Linked DNA regions of Sphaerisporangium rubeum. The protein of the gene in region 1 interacts with the protein of each later gene in a pairwise test. Links are inferred from orthologs where the notes say so. Each region holds a gene or a part of one and is shown in the gene's direction. Other genes may lie near its edges.

Region 1 (9,226 bases):
AGCGCGGCATGGACCGCGCTCGCGCCGACTACATGGGCATGCTCGGCACGGTCATCAACTGCCTCGCGCTGCAGGACTTCCTGGAGAAGCGCGGCGTGGAGACCCGGGTGCAGACGGCCATCACGATGCAGCAGGTCGCCGAGCCGTTCCTGCCTCGCCGCGCCATCCGCCACCTCGAGAAGGGACGGGTGGTCATCTTCGGCGCCGGTCTCGGCTCGCCGTTCTTCTCCACCGACACCTGCGCCGCGCAGCGCGCGCTGGAGATCGGCGCGGAGGCGCTGCTGAAGGGCACGCAGGTGGACGGGGTCTACGACTCCGACCCGCGTAAGAACCCCGACGCCGTCCGGTTCGACCAGCTCGACTACAGCGAGGTGCTGCGGCGGGGTCTCGGTGTGATGGATTCCACGGCGATCAGCCTGTGCATGGACAACGGCCTGCCTATCGTGGTGTTCGACCTGATGGGTGAGGGCAACATTCTGCGGGCGGTCCGCGGTGAAAAGATCGGCACGCTGGTGAGTCCGGCAGGGAAATAGGGAGCCGCTGTGATCGACGAAACCCTCCTCGAAGCCGAGGAGAAAATGGACAAGGCGGTCGCGGTCGCCAAGGAGGACTTCGCGGCGATCCGCACCGGCAGGGTCAGCCCCTCGATGTTCAACAAGATCACTGTTGACTACTACGGGTCACCCACTCCGGTGCAGCAGCTCGCGTCGTTCCACGTCCCCGAGGCGCGCATGGTGATCATCCAGCCGTACGACAAGGGGTCGATGGGTGCGATCGAGCGGGCCATCCGCGACAGCGACCTCGGCGTGAACCCCGGCAACGACGGCGCGGTGATCCGCGTGGTGTTCCCCGAGCTGTCGGAGGAGCGCCGCAAGGAGTACATCAAGATCGCGCGTAACAAGGCCGAGAGCAGCAAGGTGTCGGTGCGCAACATTCGCCGTCACGCCAAGGAGACCTTGGACAAAATGGTCAAGGACGGCGAGGCCGGCGAGGACGAGGTGCGTCGCGCCGAGAAGGAGCTCGACGACCTCACTCAGAAGCACGTCGCCAAGATCGACGAGCTGTTGAAGCACAAGGAAGCCGAGCTGCTCGAAGTCTGAGCGCGTCGAAGTCAGGTTCGGGCGCCTCCGCTTCGGTAACCGGCCGAAGCGGCAGGCGCCTCGCCACGTCCGCCGCTGCCGGCGGGTGGGCCGGTCGGCGGTGCGAGCATGAGGGGAACCGGGCCGGTAGGAGAGTTGGGAACACAGTGGATGGTACGGCGGGCGGCCCAGGGCCGGCCTTGGGCCCCGGCGCGGACGGGCTCCCGCTCGTGAGCGGCCCCGGCGCGGAGGAGGTTCCGTCGGCGGGCCGGGAGCCGGAGCCGAGCGCTCCCGGTGAGCGGCCCAAGGGCATCCGTACGGGACGCAATCTGCCTGCCGCGATCGCGGTGGGCCTGGTGCTCGGCGCGCTGGTCATCGGTTCGCTCTACACCGTCAAGGTGGCGTTCCTCGCGGTGGTGCTCGCCGCCGTGGGTCTCGGCGTGGTGGAGCTCAGCCAGGCGTTCGGCACCCGAGGCATCAGGGTCCCTGTGGTGCCGGTGCTGGCCGGGCTGGTCGCCATGCAGGCCGGCGGGTACTGGGGTGGCCCGGTCTGGCTGCTCGGCGCCTTCGTGCTGACCGTGCTGGTCCTGCTGACGTGGCGCATGTTCCAGGGCCAGGACGGCTATGTCCGTGACTCGACCGCCAGTGTGCTCACCGCGGTCTACCCGGCGCTGATCGCCGGGTTCGTCCCGTTGATGTTGCTTGAGGAGGACGGCGCGCACCGCGTGGTCATCTTCGTCGCGGTCACCGTGTGCAGCGACATCGGCGGCTACTTCGCCGGCATCCTGTTCGGCAGGCACCCCATGTCGGTGATCAGCCCGAAGAAGACCTGGGAGGGTTTCGCGGGTTCCGTGGTGGCCTGTGTGGTCTGCGGCGCGCTGCTGGTGCGGTTCCTGCTGGAAGGTGAGTACTGGCAGGGTGCGGTGGTCGGGGTCGTGGTGGCCGTGTTCGCCACCCTCGGCGACCTCATCGAGTCGGTCATCAAGCGCGATCTCGGCCTCAAGGACATGGGGAGTTTGCTGCCGGGACACGGCGGCATGATGGACCGCCTCGACTCGCTGCTCGTCACATTGTTCCCGGTCTGGCTGCTGCTGGCGACCTTCGTCCCCGCCTAGCACCGCTGTCCGTACGGCCCGAGCCGCTCAGGCTCCGTGCGGCGCGGCGTGTGAGCGGTGGCAGAGTAGGCGAGGGCCGTTCGCGGAGCGCGCTCAGGGCATCCGGCCGCGCAGGTCGAGCGCGTCGTGGCCCTGTTCGGCGGCGATCCGCAGCTCGGTCTGGGTGAGCGGCACGGTCCAGAGCCAGCGGACCTCGTCACCGCCGAAGGCGAATCCGGATAAGTCCGGTAAGCCTGGCAGAGTGTCCAGCAGGACGACACCGTCGTAGTCCGGTCCGAGGGGGAACGACCCGGGGTCGCCGTACCAGCGGGCCGTGTGGCCGTGACCCAGCCACGTGACGGACTGCCACGGGTACCGTGCCAGCCACACCAGCACCTGCGCGGCCCTGGTCACCTCCACGCGCGTCGCGAGGGCCAGTTCGACACGGGCCAGTCCGTCCGGCCGTTCGGTGTACTGCTCCACCGTCGGCATGCGCTGGCAGCTCATGCCGATCGTTGACACCACCGTGTGGCCGGGGCCCGGCCGTTCGGTGATCCCCATGGTCGGCAGCGCGGCGCCGAGGTCCCAGTACCGGTCGGAAGGGCCCACCCTGGCGTCCAGGTGGCTCATCACGAACTGCTGGAACGACGGCCAGGCCCCGTCCCCGGCCCGCCACTCCCAGTACGCGCGTGCCTTCGCGATGCGCGGCGCCAGCCCTTCGAGGGCCTCGGTGAGCGACCAGGCCAGCGGAGAGTCACCCACGGCGTCGCGCGCGTACCCCGGCATGCCGCGCTCCAGGTCGGCCCAGCCGGGAATCACGGCCAGCAGCTCGCCGTTGCGATACAGGGCGGCGCCGTCGCCCTCCTCGAACCACAACACGGCGAGCTCGCCCGCCGCGAGCGGCGCCGTGCCGGCCGGCATCTGCGTGCCGTCCACCGGCATCACCGGGGATCGCCAGGGATCGGCGGGATCGAGGTGCGCGGAGGAGTCAGGCGCGTTCGCGTGGTTGGCGAGCCAGACCGCTCCGTGGATCCCGCCATGAGCGTCACGAAGGTAGGCTACCGACGACACCCCGTCGGTCTCGACGGTCACCACCCGGCTGCCGTACGGACTGGTGTCGGTGACAATGACATCGGTGGTGCCCAAGGCCTCATCCGCCTTTCCCGTGGACATCTCCCTGTCGGCCGAGCGCTGGCTGCTCGCAATAGATCACACGGAATGGCTGTCCAATGCAGCTTCCGGCAAACCGTTAAGAGAAGGACATGTCTGCGGAGCTAACGTTCGTCGCCCCCCGGCGCGCCAAGCCGGCCCGGCACCTGGCCGACCTGACCATGGCGGAGCGCCGCGCCGCGGTCGCCGAGCTCGGCGAGAAGCCGTTCCGTGCCGAGCAGCTCTCCCGTCACTACTTCGAACGGCTCGCCGACGACCCCGCCGCGATGACCGACCTGCCCGCGTCGTCGCGTGAGCGACTGGTCGAAGGGCTGATGCCGTCGTTGCTCACGCCGGTCCGTGAGATCACCTGCGACGGCGGCATGACCCGCAAGACGCTGTGGAAGCTGTTCGACGGCGCGCTGGTGGAGTCGGTGCTGATGCGTTACCCCGACCGCGTGACGATGTGCGTGTCGTCGCAGGCCGGCTGCGGCATGAACTGCCCTTTCTGCGCCACAGGCCAGGCCGGCCTGACCCGCAACATGTCCACCGCCGAGATCGTCGAGCAGGTCGTCGCCGGGGCCCGTGCACTGGCCCGTGACGAGGTCCCCGGCGGCCCCGGCCGGGTCGGCAACATCGTCTTCATGGGCATGGGTGAGCCGCTGGCCAACTACAAGGCCGTCATCGGCGCCGTCCGCCGCATCGTCGACCCCGCACCCGAGGGCCTCGGCATCTCGGCCCGCGGCGTCACCGTCTCAACGGTCGGCCTCGTCCCCGCCATCGGCAAACTCGCCGCCGAGGGTCTCCCCGTGACCTTGGCCGTCTCCCTCCACGCTCCCGACGACGAGCTGCGCGACACGCTCGTCCCCGTCAACACCCGCTGGAAGGTCGACGAGGTCCTCGACGCCGCCTGGTCCTACGCCGCGATCACCAAGCGCCGCGTCTCCATCGAGTACGCACTGATCAAGGACATCAACGACCAGGCATGGCGCGCCGACATGCTCGGCCGCCTGCTCAAGGGCAAGCTGGTCCACGTCAACCTCATCCCGTTGAACCCCACCCCCGGCTCCAAGTGGACCGCCTCCCGCCCCGAGGACGAACGCACCTTCGTCCACCGCCTGCAGTCCCACGGCGTCCCCGTCACCGTCCGCGACACCCGAGGCCAGGAAATCGACGGCGCCTGCGGCCAACTCGCCGCCGCCCCTCCGGAGAAGTGATCCGGGAGGTCGACCTCGTAGGGGAGTACCGGGGCCGGTTGATCGACCGTGCTCGCGGTCAGCCAGCTGTTGAACTCTGGTGATGTGATCTGGGGGTGTGGCTCGACGGGAGTTTCCTGGGGCTGGTTGATCGACCGTGCTCGCGGTCAATCAACTCGTGAACTCTGGTGATGTGATCTGAGGGTGTGGCTCGACGGGAGTTTCCTGGGGCTGGTTGATCGACCGTGCTCGCGGCCAACCAGCTGTTGAACCCCGGAGATGTGATCCGGGAGATTTAGCTCAAAGGGGAGGTACCAAGGGCCGGGTGATCCGACGGTCTTCCCGGCCGGCTCGCCGCAGCGATCCTGGCGGAGCAGCCCCCCGGAGCCGGTCAGGTTCGTCTCCCACCGCACCGGTGCCGGGTCGGCGCCGACGCGGTGGGACGGTGTGCGGCGAATCCGGCGCCGTCGTACGGCGGCCGGCCGGTCACGCGCGGCAGAGGATCTCGCCGTGCAGGACGGTGAACCAGCCGTCGGGGTCCGCGCCCCAGGTGCGCCAGGCGGCGGCCAGGCGGTCCAGGTCGGGCCGGGTCGCGAAGCCGTGGCCGATCGCCTGGTCGGCCATGGCGGACGTGGTGACGCGTTCGGCCCACAGGCCGCTCCACCAGGCGCGGTCCTCCGGGGTGGCGAAGCACCAGGTGGAGGCCGATGGGGTGATCTCGGTGAAGCCGGCCTCACGGGCCCAGGACAGCAGGCGGCGTCCGGCGTCGGGCTCGCCTCCGTTGGCGCGGGCCAGCCGGTGGTACAGGCCGGACCATTCGGCCAGCTCGGGTAGCTCGGGGTAGAAGATGAAGGCGGCGTAGTCGGAGTCGCGGACCGCGACCAGACCGCCGGGACGGCACACCCGCCGCATGGCGGCCAGCGCTCCGACCGGGTCGGCCACGTGCTGCACCACCTGATGCGCGTGCACCACGTCGAACGTCCCCTCGCCGTACCCGAGGTCGTACACGTCGCCGACCTCGCAGACGACGTTGTCCAGCCCCTGGGACGCCATCAGCTCGGCGGACTGCGCCACGATCTCCTCGGCGGTGTCGATCGCGACCACCCGTCCCGGCGCCACCAGCCGCGCGAGGTCGGCCGTGATCGTGCCGGGCCCGCACCCGACGTCCAGCAGGGACATGCCGGGCCGCAGATGCGGCACGAGGTACGCCGCCGAGTTCTCCGCCGTCCGCCAGGTGTGCGACCGCAGCACCGACGCGTGATGCCCGTGCGTGTAGACGGCCCTTGATGAGGACATCTCTACCTCCTCGATCCAAGTCAACGAGCCTGAGCCTAACCCGGTGACCAAATGTCGAGAAAGTTTGTCTCATATATCGGGACATCAGAGGTGCTGCACGGTCTTCACGACCAGCACGAGGAACAGCATCGCCAGCAGGCCCACCACGATCATCCGCGCCGCCGCCGACAACGCCGACGACTTCGCCTCAGGCACCTTCGCGGCCGCCTCCGCGGCGGCCTTCACCGCCTTGCCCCATCCGGCCCAGATGTCCATCGTCCGCTGGAACCGCCGGCCGACGAAGAACAGCACCGTGGCGACCAGGATGATCATCATGACGCGACCGTGGGATGCGTCCATACGCGCTCCTGTCCTCGGGTAAGCGGATTTTCCCGTACTCGAATTTATTCGATCCACTGCGAGTGTGAATGGCGAATGCTTGACCGATCCCGGGGATGATATGGGGCCGAACGGCATATTTATCGATATATAAATAGGACGCGATTGGCGAACAGCGGAACTGGTCGTGCCGGAGATGCCGCGACCGGACCCGGCGCTGGACTGGGTGGATGTGGTGCGAGGCGACATGCGCGCCGGGGAGGAATTGCACGTGCCGGGTGATACGGAACCGATGGCGCTGCCGTCACGTGGACACGTTGCCGTCGGCGGCCCGTTCGCGAATCAGGTGACACCTAAATTCTTCCCCGCAAATGCAGAGCTGTCCGCTTTTATGAGGACCGAGTCGACCCATCACGAATGTCACGCCGGCTCCATGTCGGCGACTCCCTGCTGGACGTCACGGTCCCGATCGGCCCGGTGAGCGATCACCGGCGGGGCCGGTGATCGTGGCCGGTGGGCCGAGCGCCATCCGGACGAGTCGTGCGGGCCCCTGCTCACCGCTCCCCGCCGCCACGGCGAGCACCAGGTCACCCGTCCGCGCCTCGACCCACTGCACCGCTTCGGCGAAGACGCCGCCGTCCGCCACCTGGGCCAGCTCGGCCCCGCTGCGGCCGTCCCAGACCCGGACGGTGCGGTCCTTGCCCGTGCTGGCTCCGAGCAGCCTCCCGTCCGGCAGCACGGCCATGGTCACCGCCTTGACCGGTGCCCTGTGCCCGGCGAAGGTCATCACGTGGCGGCCGCTGAGGCAGTGCCACACCTTCACGGCGCCGTCGTCGGCGGCGGTGACCAGCCGGCACTCGCCATCGGGTGTCACGGCGAGGTCGATGCTTCGCACGCTCTCCGCGCTCGCCGCGAAGATGTTCAGGAGTTCCGCCGTGTGGCCGTCCCAGATCCGTACGTGGCCTCCGACGTCCGCCGCCGCGAGCAGAAGCCGTCCGCCGGGTGGCGCGGCCCACGCCACAGATGACACGAGGTGCCGTGGAATCGGCATGGTGTGCAGCGCGGCCCCCGTGCGGCCGTCGCGGATGGACACGCCGTCGCCGCCGCACGCGAGCAGGACCCGTCCGCACGGAAGTGGCATCCACCTGGCGGACTTGACGACGTAGTAGTTGTCCTGCGCCGTCCAGCGGAGCTGACCGGTCACGCCGTCGAAGACCTGGACCTCCCCTCCTTGCACACCGGCGGCGAGCCACCGGTCACCATCGGGAAGAACGGCCCAGGCGACCGACCAGACCATCTCACGGGTGTCGAACGTGTGCAGGACGTGGCCGGTGTTCCCGTCCCACACCTCGATCAGTTCGTCGAAGGCGGTGGCGACGAGCAGGCAGCCGCCGGGCAGGGCCGCCGTGGCCACGTGGTGAGCGTGGGAGCCGGCCGGTGCGGCGAACCCGGTCTCGGTGGGCTCTTCCACCCGGTCACCCCCTTGGCGCGGGACCCCCGATGCGTGCGGCGCCAGTGCTGCGGCGTCCCATGGTCGCAATCTGCGGCGAACCGGTCAAGGACGGGTGCGCCGCAGCCGGACGTAGGCGAGAAGCCCCAGAGCGCACCAGGCGAGCGTCACCGCGGCGAGGCCCGGCAGGGAGGCGGTCAGGAAGGCGGGTTCGCTCGCGCCGCGGATCCAGCCGATGATCGGCACGGTCAGCCAGGTGAACGGGGTGAGGCTGAGCAGCAGGACGACGGCGTAACCGCCGATCAGGACGAGAGTGGAGACCGCGGGGTCGGGGAGGACGGGGCGGCTGGTGAGTGCTCCGAGCGCGGTGCCGGTGACCAGGGACAGCACGTGCAGGGCCGCGCCGCCGGCGAGCACCGTCACGCCGGGGAACGTGGTGAAGCCGATGCCGAGCGGTACGACGAGAGCGAGCACGGCGAGGCCGGCGGCGACGGCCGCGCCGGCCAGGAGGCCGCTGACGACCTCGCGTCCCGGCCGGGACGCGGCGGTGGCCGAGATCAGCCGTTGCACGTCCGGCTCGGCGTCCAGCAGGCCGCGTACCGACCAGGCCAGGACCGGTACGAGCAGCGCCGCCGAGTCGGAGTACGTCGCGAGCTCCTGGCCCGGTGTGACGCGGGTGGAGTAGAGCACGATCATGACGACCAGCAGGCCGAGGAACGGCTGGATGACGCGGTGCGCCTTGACGTAGGCGGCGAGCTTGAACCGCGTGAGCGCGGCGACCGGCCCGGTCATGACGGGTCCTCCTCGAACCGCGCGAGCGTGACCGGCCCTTTCATGACGGGTCCTCCCGGAGGTCGGCCTGGTATCCCTCGGCGCGCAGCTTGCGCAGCACCACCTCGGTGTCCGCTTGCGACACCCGCACCTCGATGACGGCGGACGCCTCACGCGGCGCGGCGTCCCGGGTGGCGCGCAGCTCGGCGGTGTGGTTCTCGACGGCCACGTGAAGGGTGCGCGGCAGGTCGGCGAGGCCGTTCTGGTGGTCACTGACGACCACGATGCCGCCGGCCGCGCGGACCTCCTCGACGGCCAGCGGCAGCTCGGCGTGGCTCTGCCGGTCGAGGCCCGCGAACGGCTCGTCCAGGATGAGCAGGCCGGGGGAGGCGAGCAGCGCCTGCGCGAGGCCGACCTTCTGCGCGCTGCCTTTGGACAGGTCAGGCAGCGGCGTGTCCAGCAGGGACGTCATGCCGAGCCGCTCCACCCAGGGGTCGGCGGCGCTCGCGGGGAGGCCGCGTACGGCGGCCATGTGCGCGAGGTAGGCCGACACCGTGAACGGCTGCGCGGTGGGGAAGATCTCGGGAGCGTACCCGACGACCGCCGGACGGCCGGTGACCGAGCCGCGAGCCGGCCGGGTGACCCCGGCCAGCAGGCGCAGCAACGTCGACTTGCCGGCGCCGTTGCGGCCCGCCACCTCGGCGACCGTGCCGTCGGGAAGCTCCAGGTGGACGTCACGAAGGACCCACGGTGCGCGGCGGCCGTACCGGAAGGAGACGTTCGTGAGCCGCATGATCCGAAAGCTTACCGGGGCTTGCCGTCACCTTCTGGATTTCGTCAAGGTATTTGTCCAGAATGGTAAAGAAGCAAAAG
Region 2 (9,153 bases), 2.5 Mb from region 1 along the record:
GCGGCGGGTCGCGGCGCTGCGCCAGGTGGAAGCGGCGGCGGTCGAGCGGGTCTGGCCGGGCACCTTGCGCATCAAGGTCGACGAGCGGCGGCCGCTGGCCGCGGTGCCGGTGGCCGGCGGCGCGGCCGTGGTCGACCGGCACGCGATGGTGATCGAGACCAGGGAGGCCGTCCCGGTGGGGCTGCCGCTGCTGCGGGTCGGCAGGTTCGCCGCCGACGACCCCGCCACCATGGCGGCGCTGGCCGTGGTGCGCGGGCTGCCGTGGGAGCTGTCGCGGCGGGTGCGGGAAGTGCGCGCCACGACGGGCCGTGATGTTTCCCTCCGGCTGGCCGACGGCCGTACGATCATGTGGGGTGACGCGGGACGTACCCGCGACAAGGCGCGCGTCGCGCTCGCGCTGCTGCAACGCCCCGGTGACGCCTACGACGTGAGCACACCGGACGTGGTGACGGTGAAGTGACGTGGCCCGCCGCTCCGCGCGGGCCCGCTCCGCTCACCGGTGCGCCATGCCACTCAGGAGCGAAAGGGACACGCCGGACGTGCTTGCGGCGCGGTGAGTTGACCCTGGGGGAGGGGCAACCCTACTGTCCGTATCATTCCTCAGGTTGACATAACTCTAAATCTCAACTTGAGGGTGAGAGTTAAACAATAAGGCCCGGCGACTTCCGGGCTTCACGTAATGCAAGTAGAAGCAAGTAAACGAGCGGAAAGGCCCCTCGTCGTGGCAGCACCGCAGAACTACCTCGCGGTCATCAAGGTCGTCGGCATCGGCGGCGGCGGAGTGAACGCCGTGAACCGGATGATCGAGGAGGGACTCAAGGGCGTCGAGTTCATCGCCATCAACACCGACGCCCAGGCGCTGCTGATGAGTGACGCCGACGTCAAACTGGACGTGGGCCGCGAGCTCACCCGGGGTCTCGGTGCGGGGGCCAACCCCGAGGTCGGCCGCAAGGCCGCCGAGGACCACCGTGAGGAGATCGAAGAGGTCATCAAGGGCGCCGACATGGTGTTCGTCACGGCGGGCGAGGGCGGCGGCACCGGCACAGGCGGCGCGCCTGTGGTCGCCAACATCGCGCGATCGCTCGGCGCGCTGACCATAGGAGTCGTCACCCGGCCGTTCAGCTTCGAGGGACGGCGCAGGGCCATGCAGGCCGAGGCCGGCATCGAGACGTTGCGCGACGAGGTCGACACCCTGATCGTCATCCCCAACGACCGGCTGCTGTCCATCTCCGACCGCCAGGTGAGCGTGCTCGACGCGTTCAAGGCGGCCGACCAGGTGCTGCTGTCCGGTGTGCAGGGCATCACCGACCTCATCACCACGCCGGGTCTGATCAACCTCGACTTCGCCGACGTGAAGTCCGTGATGTCCGGCGCCGGGTCGGCGCTGATGGGCATCGGGCACGCGCGCGGGGACGACCGGTCGGTGGCCGCCGCCGAGATGGCGGTGTCCAGCCCGCTGCTGGAGGCCAGCATCGACGGCGCGCACGGCGTGCTGCTGTCCATCGCCGGCGGGTCCGACCTCGGCCTCTTCGAGATCAACGAGGCGGCCCAGCTCGTGTCCAACGCCGCGGCCTCCGACGCCAACATCATCTTCGGCACGGTCATCGACGACGCGCTCGGCGACGAGGTCCGCGTCACCGTGATCGCCGCCGGGTTCGACGAGCCCGACGAGAAACCGGCGCCGGCGCAGCCGGTCTCCCGGCCACAGCCCGCCTCCCGTCCGGCGGCCGGCTCGCAGGCACAGGGGACGGCCGGCACGGCCACGGCCGCGGGCACGCAGTCCGCGCCGGCGGCGCCGCAGCCCCGTCCGTCGTCGTTCACCGCGCCGCGGGCCGAGCCCGCGCGCACCGAGTCCCGGCCCGAGTCCCGGCCCGAGCCTCCGCGCGCCGAGCCCTCCCGCGCCGAGCAGCGACCGGCCCCCGTGCGTCCGTTCCCGCCGGCGTCCGCGCAGTCCGCCACACCGGCGCCGCCGGCGCAGCAGCCCTCGGCGGCCGCGGCCGATCCGGTCACGCCGCGTGAGACGGCGGTGGCGCGCGACGCCGACGACGACCAGGCGCCGCTGACCATCCCGCGGCCCACCCCCGAGCCCCCCACTCCCATCACCTCCCGCGTCACCGACCCCAACCGGCGCCGCCAGGTCGTGTTCGAGGACCAGGAAGAGGAACTGGACGTTCCCGACTTCCTCAAGTGACACCGGTCGTGACGCCGGCGCCGTGAGCACTCCCCCCACCCGGGCCACGCGGCGGTCCCGTTACGCTGGGCCCGCTATGAGCCATGGCGAGATCACGGAGCGGGCGGGCCGTACATGACCGATGTGAGCACCGCGCGGCGCGAGGAGATCGCGGCGGGCCTGGCACAGGTGGAGCGGCGGATCGCCGAGGCGTGCGCCGCCGCCGGCCGGCCACGCGAGGAGGTCACGCTCGTCGCGGTGACCAAGACCTACCCGGTGTCCGACATCCGGATCCTCAGCGGGCTCGGGGTGCGCGACATCGGGGAGAACCGCGACCAGGAGGCCGCCGCCAAGGCGCGCGACTGCGCCGGCCTGCCGGTGCGGTGGCACTTCGTCGGTCAGCTCCAGACCAACAAGGCCCGTTCCGTGGCGTCCTACGCCGACGTGATCCACTCGGTGGACCGGCCGAGGCTCGCCGCCGCGCTCGGCCGGGGGGCCGTGGCCGCGGGACGGCTGGTCACCTGCCTGGTCCAGGTGGCACTGGACGACGACCCCGGACGCGGCGGCGTCACACCGGACGGCGTCCCCGCCGTGGCGGACGCCGTCGCCGAGCAGGAGGGACTCGTGCTCGGCGGCGTCATGGCGGTGGCACCGCTCGGCACGAGCCCGGCCCCGGCGTTCGCGCGCCTGCGCGAGGTGGCGGAGGCCCTGCGCGCGGCGCATCCACGAGCGTCGATGATTTCCGCCGGAATGAGCGGAGATCTGGCGGAGGCCGTCGCACACGGCGCGACACACGTGCGGGTCGGTACGGCGTTGCTCGGCCGCCGGACGCCCTTCGTCAGGTAATGTCCCCCCGAGTGGACCTTGATGTCCATGTATCCGAGCAGAGGTCGACAGCGGTGCCTTAGGTTGCCTTGGGTGCGGCGACCATGAGCAGGAGGACGACGGAGCGATGGCCGGCGCGATGCGCAAGATGGCGGTCTACCTCGGTCTCGTGGAGGACGACCGCTACCCCGACTACGGCGGTTACGCCGACGAGGACGATTATCCCGACGACTACGCCGACCGCCGCCGCGACGAGCGCGGCACCGGCGCGCCGCAGGAGGGCCTTGAGGAGCCCGAGAGCCCGGTGCCCGCCCCCCGGTCGGGGGTGCCCGTCGTCGAGCGCCGTACGACCGATCTGGCGCGGATCACGACACTTCACCCTCGCACGTACAACGAGGCCCGCACGATCGGGGAGCACTTCCGCGAAGGCACCCCTGTCATCATGAATCTGACAGAGATGGTCGACAGCGACGCGAAGCGGCTGGTCGATTTCGCGGCAGGTCTGGTCTTTGGCCTACATGGCAGCATTGAACGTGTTACCAACAAGGTGTTCCTGTTGTCCCCTGCCAATGTCGAGGTGACCGCCGAGGACAAGGCCCGAATCGCGGAACGCGGGTTCTTCAACCAGAGCTAGAGTTCCACCTATGAACAGTGAACGGCCACACCTGGCCCGCTCGGACCGTGGCAGGCACGTCGGTGGGGAGGCGGGGCACGACCGTGGGGATCATTAGTGACATCCTCGTCGGGATCCTCGCGATCTACCTCGTCCTGCTGATCGGCAGGATGATCTTTGAGACCGTGCAGGCGTTCGCGCGCTCCTGGCACCCCACCGGGGTCGTCCTGGTGCTCGCGGAGGCCACGTACACGGTGACCGATCCGCCTCTCAAGTTCCTCCGCCGTTTCATTCCCCCGCTCCGGTTGGGTACGGTGGCCTTTGACCTGAGCTTCACAGTGCTGTTCATTGTGGTCTTGCTCATGATCAACATTGTGTCCGTGCTTCGTTAGATCGGGTACCGTCCTGTCGGACCGACTCCGAGCGCGCCAAGGAGACCGAAATGCCGCTGACGCCCGCTGATGTGCGGAACAAGCAATTCAGTACCACCCGGCTGCGGCCGGGGTACGACGAGGAAGAGGTCGACGCCTTCCTCGATGAGGTTGAGGCCGAGCTGGACCGCCTCATCCAGGAGAACGAGGAACTGCGTGCCAAGCTGACCGAGTGCCTGCGCGGCAAGGTCCCCGGTGGCATGGGCATGGCGATGGCCCCCGCGCCGGTCGCCGAGCCCAAGCCCGAGATGATGATGCCGCAGCCGGAGCCCATGAAGCAGCCGGAGCCGATCAGGCCCGAGCCGGTGCCGGTCGGGATGGGGATGCCTCCCGCCGAGGACAACATGGACACCGCGGCCCGCGTGCTCGCGCTCGCACAGCAGACCGCCGACCAGGCCATCGCCGACGCGCGCCGCGAGGCCGACGAGACGGTCACCCGTGCGCGCCGCGAGGCCGACGAGATCCTCGGCAAGGCACGCCGCCAGGCCGAGCAGATCATCGGCGACGCGCGCGGCCGCGCCGAGACGCTGGAGCGTGACGCGCAGGAGCGGCACCGCCAGGCGATGGGTTCCCTCGTGCAGACCCGCGACGAGCTGGAGCGCAAGGTCGACGAGTTGCGCAGCTTCGAGCGTGAGTACCGCAGCCGGTTGAAGCTCTACCTGGAGAACCAGCTCGCCGAGCTGAACGTCGCGGCCGAGGGCAGCGGCGGGTTCCCCGTGGTCGGCGGCCAGATGGGTGGCGCCCCCGCCATGTCCCACGCCGGCGCGCCTGGTGGCCCCCAGCAGATCCAGGGTGGCCAGAGCAACCCGTTCGGCGCTCCCGAGCCGGCGCCGCACTCCGGTGCCTTCCCGGTTGACGCTCCGCACACCGACCGGCGTTAAGGTAAAGGTCAAGGGTTTACGCCGACCCGCGACTGGGAGTTCTCCGTGATCTACCTCAGCGCCATTCTGGTGGTCCTCGCCTTCGGCCTCCTGGTCGCGGGCGTGGTGACCGGAACAGCGGTCCTGGTCATGTGGTCGATCGTGGTCAGCGTGCTGTCCGCGGTCTTCCTGATGATCGGGGCACTGCTGCGACGCCATCACCTGTTCCCCTCCGGCGGTGGGAAGGCGGCCATGGCGCCGCCGATGCCGCCGGTCGGTGCCGGTGCCGGCACGATGGCGAGACCCGGAGCCATGGCCGGCGCGGCCGCTCCCGCTCGTGGTGCATCCCCCACCCTGACCCGGCCGGTGTCCACGCCTGCGGCGGCCCACCCCGCCACGGCGCGAACCACCGCCGCGCAGGGTCCGACCGGGGCCTTCGCCGCCTCCGGCGGGCCACGACCGCCCGCCGGCGCACGGCCGTCCCCCGACACCATCGTGCTCGTCATCCCCGGCCGCAGGCGTTTCCACCTGCCCGGGTGCCGCCAGCTCGCGGGGCGTGAGCACGAGGAGCTGACGTACGAGGAGGCGCGCGAGGAAGGCTTCTCCGCCTGCACCACCTGCCTCCCGGCGACCACGGCCGACCCCTCGGCCCGTCCGCCATCCCCCGGTGCCACCGTCCGTTCCGTCCCCGAGACGGCCCGCACCGCGTCCCCGTCCCCCCCGTCCTCCCGCGCTCTCCCCGCCGCACCCCACCCGTCCCTGCCTCCCGCCGACCCCCCGGCCCTCCCCCCGGCGACGACCGGCCCCCTGAAAGTTTCACCCGCCACCCCCCGTCCCGCCTCTTCTCGACCGCCGGTGCCTAACCGGCCGGACGAGAGAGACCACACGGACGCGGACCCGTCCGACCCCCTGAGACGACCCGCCTCCCCGTCCCGGCCCGAGACCCCGGCATGGTCCAGGGAGCCAGGACGACCGGAGGACTTCAGGCGCACGCAGGACGACAGACGACCGCCGGCCGGCGAACGGCCCGAGCGTCCCGCACGACCTGCCGACCCCACGCGACCCGCCTCCACGTCCCGGTCCGGCGACCCCGCGCGATCCGGAGCCACGTCCCGGTCCGGCGACCCCGCGCGGCCCGGAGAGACTGATCGCCACCGGGATCCGGCACGGCCTGGGGAGGCGGTCTGGCCGCGGGACGCGGAACGGTCGGCGGACCCCGCACGATCCACGGAGGCGGTACGACCGCGCGACGCGGCGAAGCCCGGGGACTCCGCACGGCCCGGAGAGGCGGTACGGCCGTGGGACGCGGAACGGTCCGCGGAGGGACGGCGGCCCTCTGGGGACGTGGAACGTCCCACTGACGCCGACCGGTCGTCCGACGCCACCGTGGCCGGACGGCTGCCGCGCACCGGATCCGGCTCCTCGGGTCGCACGGCCGACACATGGTTCACCGGAAGGTCCGCCTCCACCGGGTCCACGCCACCCGGCGGCACCGGCACCCCGCCGGTCGTCCCGTCGAAGCCCGTGGTGCTCCCCGAGGCGGTCAGCCCCTTCGAGGCCTTCAAGCGCCCCGGCACGGCCGCACAGCCCGCTCCCGCCGTCCCGGACGGCGAGCGCGAGACCCGGTCACCCGAGCGCGATCGGGCCACCGATGAGACCCGTGCGGCGGATTCCCCGAGGAAGACCACCCCCGGTGCCCCGGCCGGTACCGAGCAGGCCGGCGGCCGGCCCGCCGAAGCCGGGGCCACGTCTCCGGCCGCCAGGACCGGGCCAGGCGAGACGAAGCCGGCGCGACCTGACTCCGGCGCGAACCCCGCCAAGGCGGAGGCCTCCACGACGGGACCCGCCAAGGCTTTCGCCCCCGAAGGTCAGCGCGCCAAGCCCGACGTCACCGGCCCGGAGCCCACGAGGACCGGCTCTGAGCCCACCAGGTCCGGGACGGAGCCGGTCAAGGCGAAGCCTCCTGGGTCCAGGCCCGCCACACCGCAAGACCCCGCAGGCAGGCCCGCCAAGCCGCAGACCTCCGGAACGGACCCGGTCAAGGCGGAGACTTCATCGGCGGAGCCGAGCAGAGAGAGAATCTCCAAGCCGGAGCCTGCCAAGCCGGAGAGCGCCAAGTCGGAGCCTGCCAAGTCGGAGCCCGCGAAGTCGGCGAGCATCGGTCCGGAGACCGCCAGCCCGGCGAGCGGCAGGCCGGAGACCGCCAGGCCGGGGAGCGTCGGGTCGGCGAGCGCCGAGTCAGAGTCCGCCGAGTCAGAAGCCGCCAAGTCGGAGAGCACCGGGTCAGAGCCCGTCAAGTCGGAGAGCGCCGGGACCGGTGCGCCTGAGTCGGCGAGGGCCGGCGGGGACGGGGACAGGTCGGTCACGGCGCAACTCCGCCGTCCCGGCATGGTCAAGGTCATCTCGGGCACGCGCCGCTTCCACAGCTCCAACTGCCCGCTGATCAAGGGCTCCGATCCCGGCTCGCTGGAGACCATGTCCCGCGCCGACGCCGAAGCCGCAGGCCTCACCCACTGCTCGGTCTGCGACACCGACCGCTGACACCTCCACATCGGGCTCACGCACGTGAAGCAGTCACCGCCGAGGGCCCGACACGACCTCCGTCGTCGTGCCGGGGACCGTGGCCGGCACCTTCGGCGTCTCGTTCCCAACCTGAAGGGGTCACCGCCGAGGGCCTGACACGACCTTCGTTGTGGTGCTGGGGACCGTGGCCGGCACCTTCGGCGTCTCGTTCCCAACCTGAAGGGGTCACCGCCGAGGGCCTGACACGACCTTCGTCGTGGTGCTGGGGGCTGTGGCCGGCACCCCCGGCGTCTCGTCCAACACTTGGCTACCTGGTAAGGGTGCGCGGACTGTTTGACAGGCTCACGGCATCGTGTCGGCGCTCCAGGGAAGAGATGGCAGGCCCGGTGTGCGGAGACCTTCGCTGCCGCAGATGAGGTGGTGCCGGGTTTCGGCCGCGTGGGGGAGTGGTTCACGGCGACCACGCCACCACGGCCGACGCCGCCATGGCACCCTTCGCGGCGGTCCGGCGACTCGACAGGTGGCTCCGGACACCCACCGGCTGCGTTCGTCAGCCCCGGACACGCACTCGACAGGGCCGATGTGTCCACCGGCGGCCGTCGGCTTATGTGGCGGTTCCGGCAGGGAACGACTGTTCGAGACATGGGTGGAATGATGTCCGGGTATGACGCCTTGACCGGGAGGAGACGATCGTGGCGTTGCCTCCGGACGACGTCGTCGTCGCGGCCCTGAGGGCTGGGGACGAGGCGATGTTCGCGGCGGTGCTGGACGCCTGGTCGCCGGGCATGCTGAGAGTGGCCCGCGGCTATGTGTCCACATCCGAGTCCGCAGAGGAGGTCGTGCAGGACACCTGGCTGGCTGTCGTCGGGGCCGTCGACGACTTCGAGGGGCGGTGCTCCCTGAGGACGTGGATCTATCGCATCGTGGTCAACACCGCGGTCAAGCGTGGTGTGCGCGAGAGCCGCAGCGTTCCGTGGAGTGCGGCGTTCGGTGACGCCGGTGGGCCGCCGGAGATGCCGTCCGGTGTGTGGGACTCGCCGGGACGGTGGCCGACGCCTGAGGGGGAGGCGCTGGCCGCGGAGGCGCGGATCACGATCGCGGCCGCGCTGGCGGACCTGCCGGCGCGGCAACGTAGCGTGATCATGTTGCGGGACGTGGAAGGATTCACCTCGGAGGAGGTCTGCGAGATCCTTGATCTCACCCCGGCCAATCAGCGTGTCCTCCTCCATCGGGCCCGCACCACCGTGCGTGGCCGTCTGGCGGGTTACTTCGCTACCGTGAAGCGAACGGAGTAGTGAAACGGTTCAGAGAGCAAAGGTCGAGGCGGTCGTGAAAGTGAAGCGTTTCAGTTGCGAGGACTTCGGGGAACTCACCCCGCTCTACCTCGACGACGCCCTGGACGCCGCCACCCGCCAGAACTTCGACCGCCACCTCACCGCCTGTGCGTCCTGCGCCGAGTACCTCACCGAACTCCGCGCCACCGTCACCGCACTCGGCGGCCTCCCCGCACCCGCGCTCTCCTCCCGCGTCCGCTCCCGCCTCCTCGCCGCCTTCCGCGCCTCCCGCGTCCCTGACCGGCCTTCTCCCGACCCCCGCCGTCCCTGACCGGCCCTGTCCCGGATTCGACCGGTCATGGCCGGGGTCACGACGACCCGGCCATGACCTCGCGACGCCACCGGCGGCGCCGGAGGTGAACCGTCTGTGGCGGCCGGCCGTACCTTCCGGTGACGC

The links.
Region 2: the proteins of rlmN (region 1) and ftsZ interact in binary tests that used the Escherichia coli proteins (3 or more experiments, as listed by UniProt). The link is inferred for Sphaerisporangium rubeum from one-to-one orthologs.

Annotation. Positions count from the first base shown.
Region 1 is NZ_JACHIU010000001.1:2,123,019-2,132,244, forward strand. The notes cover bases 2,562-5,487. They hold rlmN (dual-specificity RNA methyltransferase RlmN), read left to right. Parts: upstream 2,562-3,435; coding sequence 3,436-4,539; downstream 4,540-5,487. Other genes in these bases: BJ992_RS09120 (suppressor of fused domain protein), read right to left, coding at 2,562-3,319; BJ992_RS09130 (methyltransferase domain-containing protein), read right to left, coding at 5,005-5,487. In the rest of the region: pyrH (UMP kinase), read left to right, coding at 1-533; frr (ribosome recycling factor), read left to right, coding at 543-1,100; BJ992_RS09115 (phosphatidate cytidylyltransferase), read left to right, coding at 1,310-2,194; more of BJ992_RS09120, read right to left, coding at 2,288-2,561; more of BJ992_RS09130, read right to left, coding at 5,488-5,814; BJ992_RS09135 (hypothetical protein), read right to left, coding at 5,899-6,153; BJ992_RS34200 (WD40 repeat domain-containing protein), read right to left, coding at 6,590-7,603; BJ992_RS09145 (hypothetical protein), read right to left, coding at 7,688-8,374; BJ992_RS09150 (ABC transporter ATP-binding protein), read right to left, coding at 8,415-9,146; BJ992_RS33690 (hypothetical protein), read left to right, coding at 9,136-9,226.
Region 2 is NZ_JACHIU010000001.1:4,574,975-4,584,127, reverse strand. What follows is about bases 104-2,956. They hold ftsZ (cell division protein FtsZ), read left to right. Parts: upstream 104-721; coding sequence 722-2,191; downstream 2,192-2,956. Other genes in these bases: BJ992_RS19660 (YggS family pyridoxal phosphate-dependent enzyme), read left to right, coding at 2,306-2,956; BJ992_RS19670 (cell division protein FtsQ/DivIB), read left to right, coding at 104-460. Outside these bases: more of BJ992_RS19670, read left to right, coding at 1-103; more of BJ992_RS19660, read left to right, coding at 2,957-3,016; BJ992_RS19655 (cell division protein SepF), read left to right, coding at 3,123-3,629; BJ992_RS19650 (YggT family protein), read left to right, coding at 3,713-4,000; BJ992_RS19645 (DivIVA domain-containing protein), read left to right, coding at 4,051-4,920; BJ992_RS19640 (hypothetical protein), read left to right, coding at 4,966-7,440; BJ992_RS19635 (RNA polymerase sigma factor), read left to right, coding at 8,115-8,717; BJ992_RS19630 (zf-HC2 domain-containing protein), read left to right, coding at 8,752-9,027. UniProt on the Escherichia coli protein: Essential cell division protein that forms a contractile ring structure (Z ring) at the future cell division site. The regulation of the ring assembly controls the timing and the location of cell division.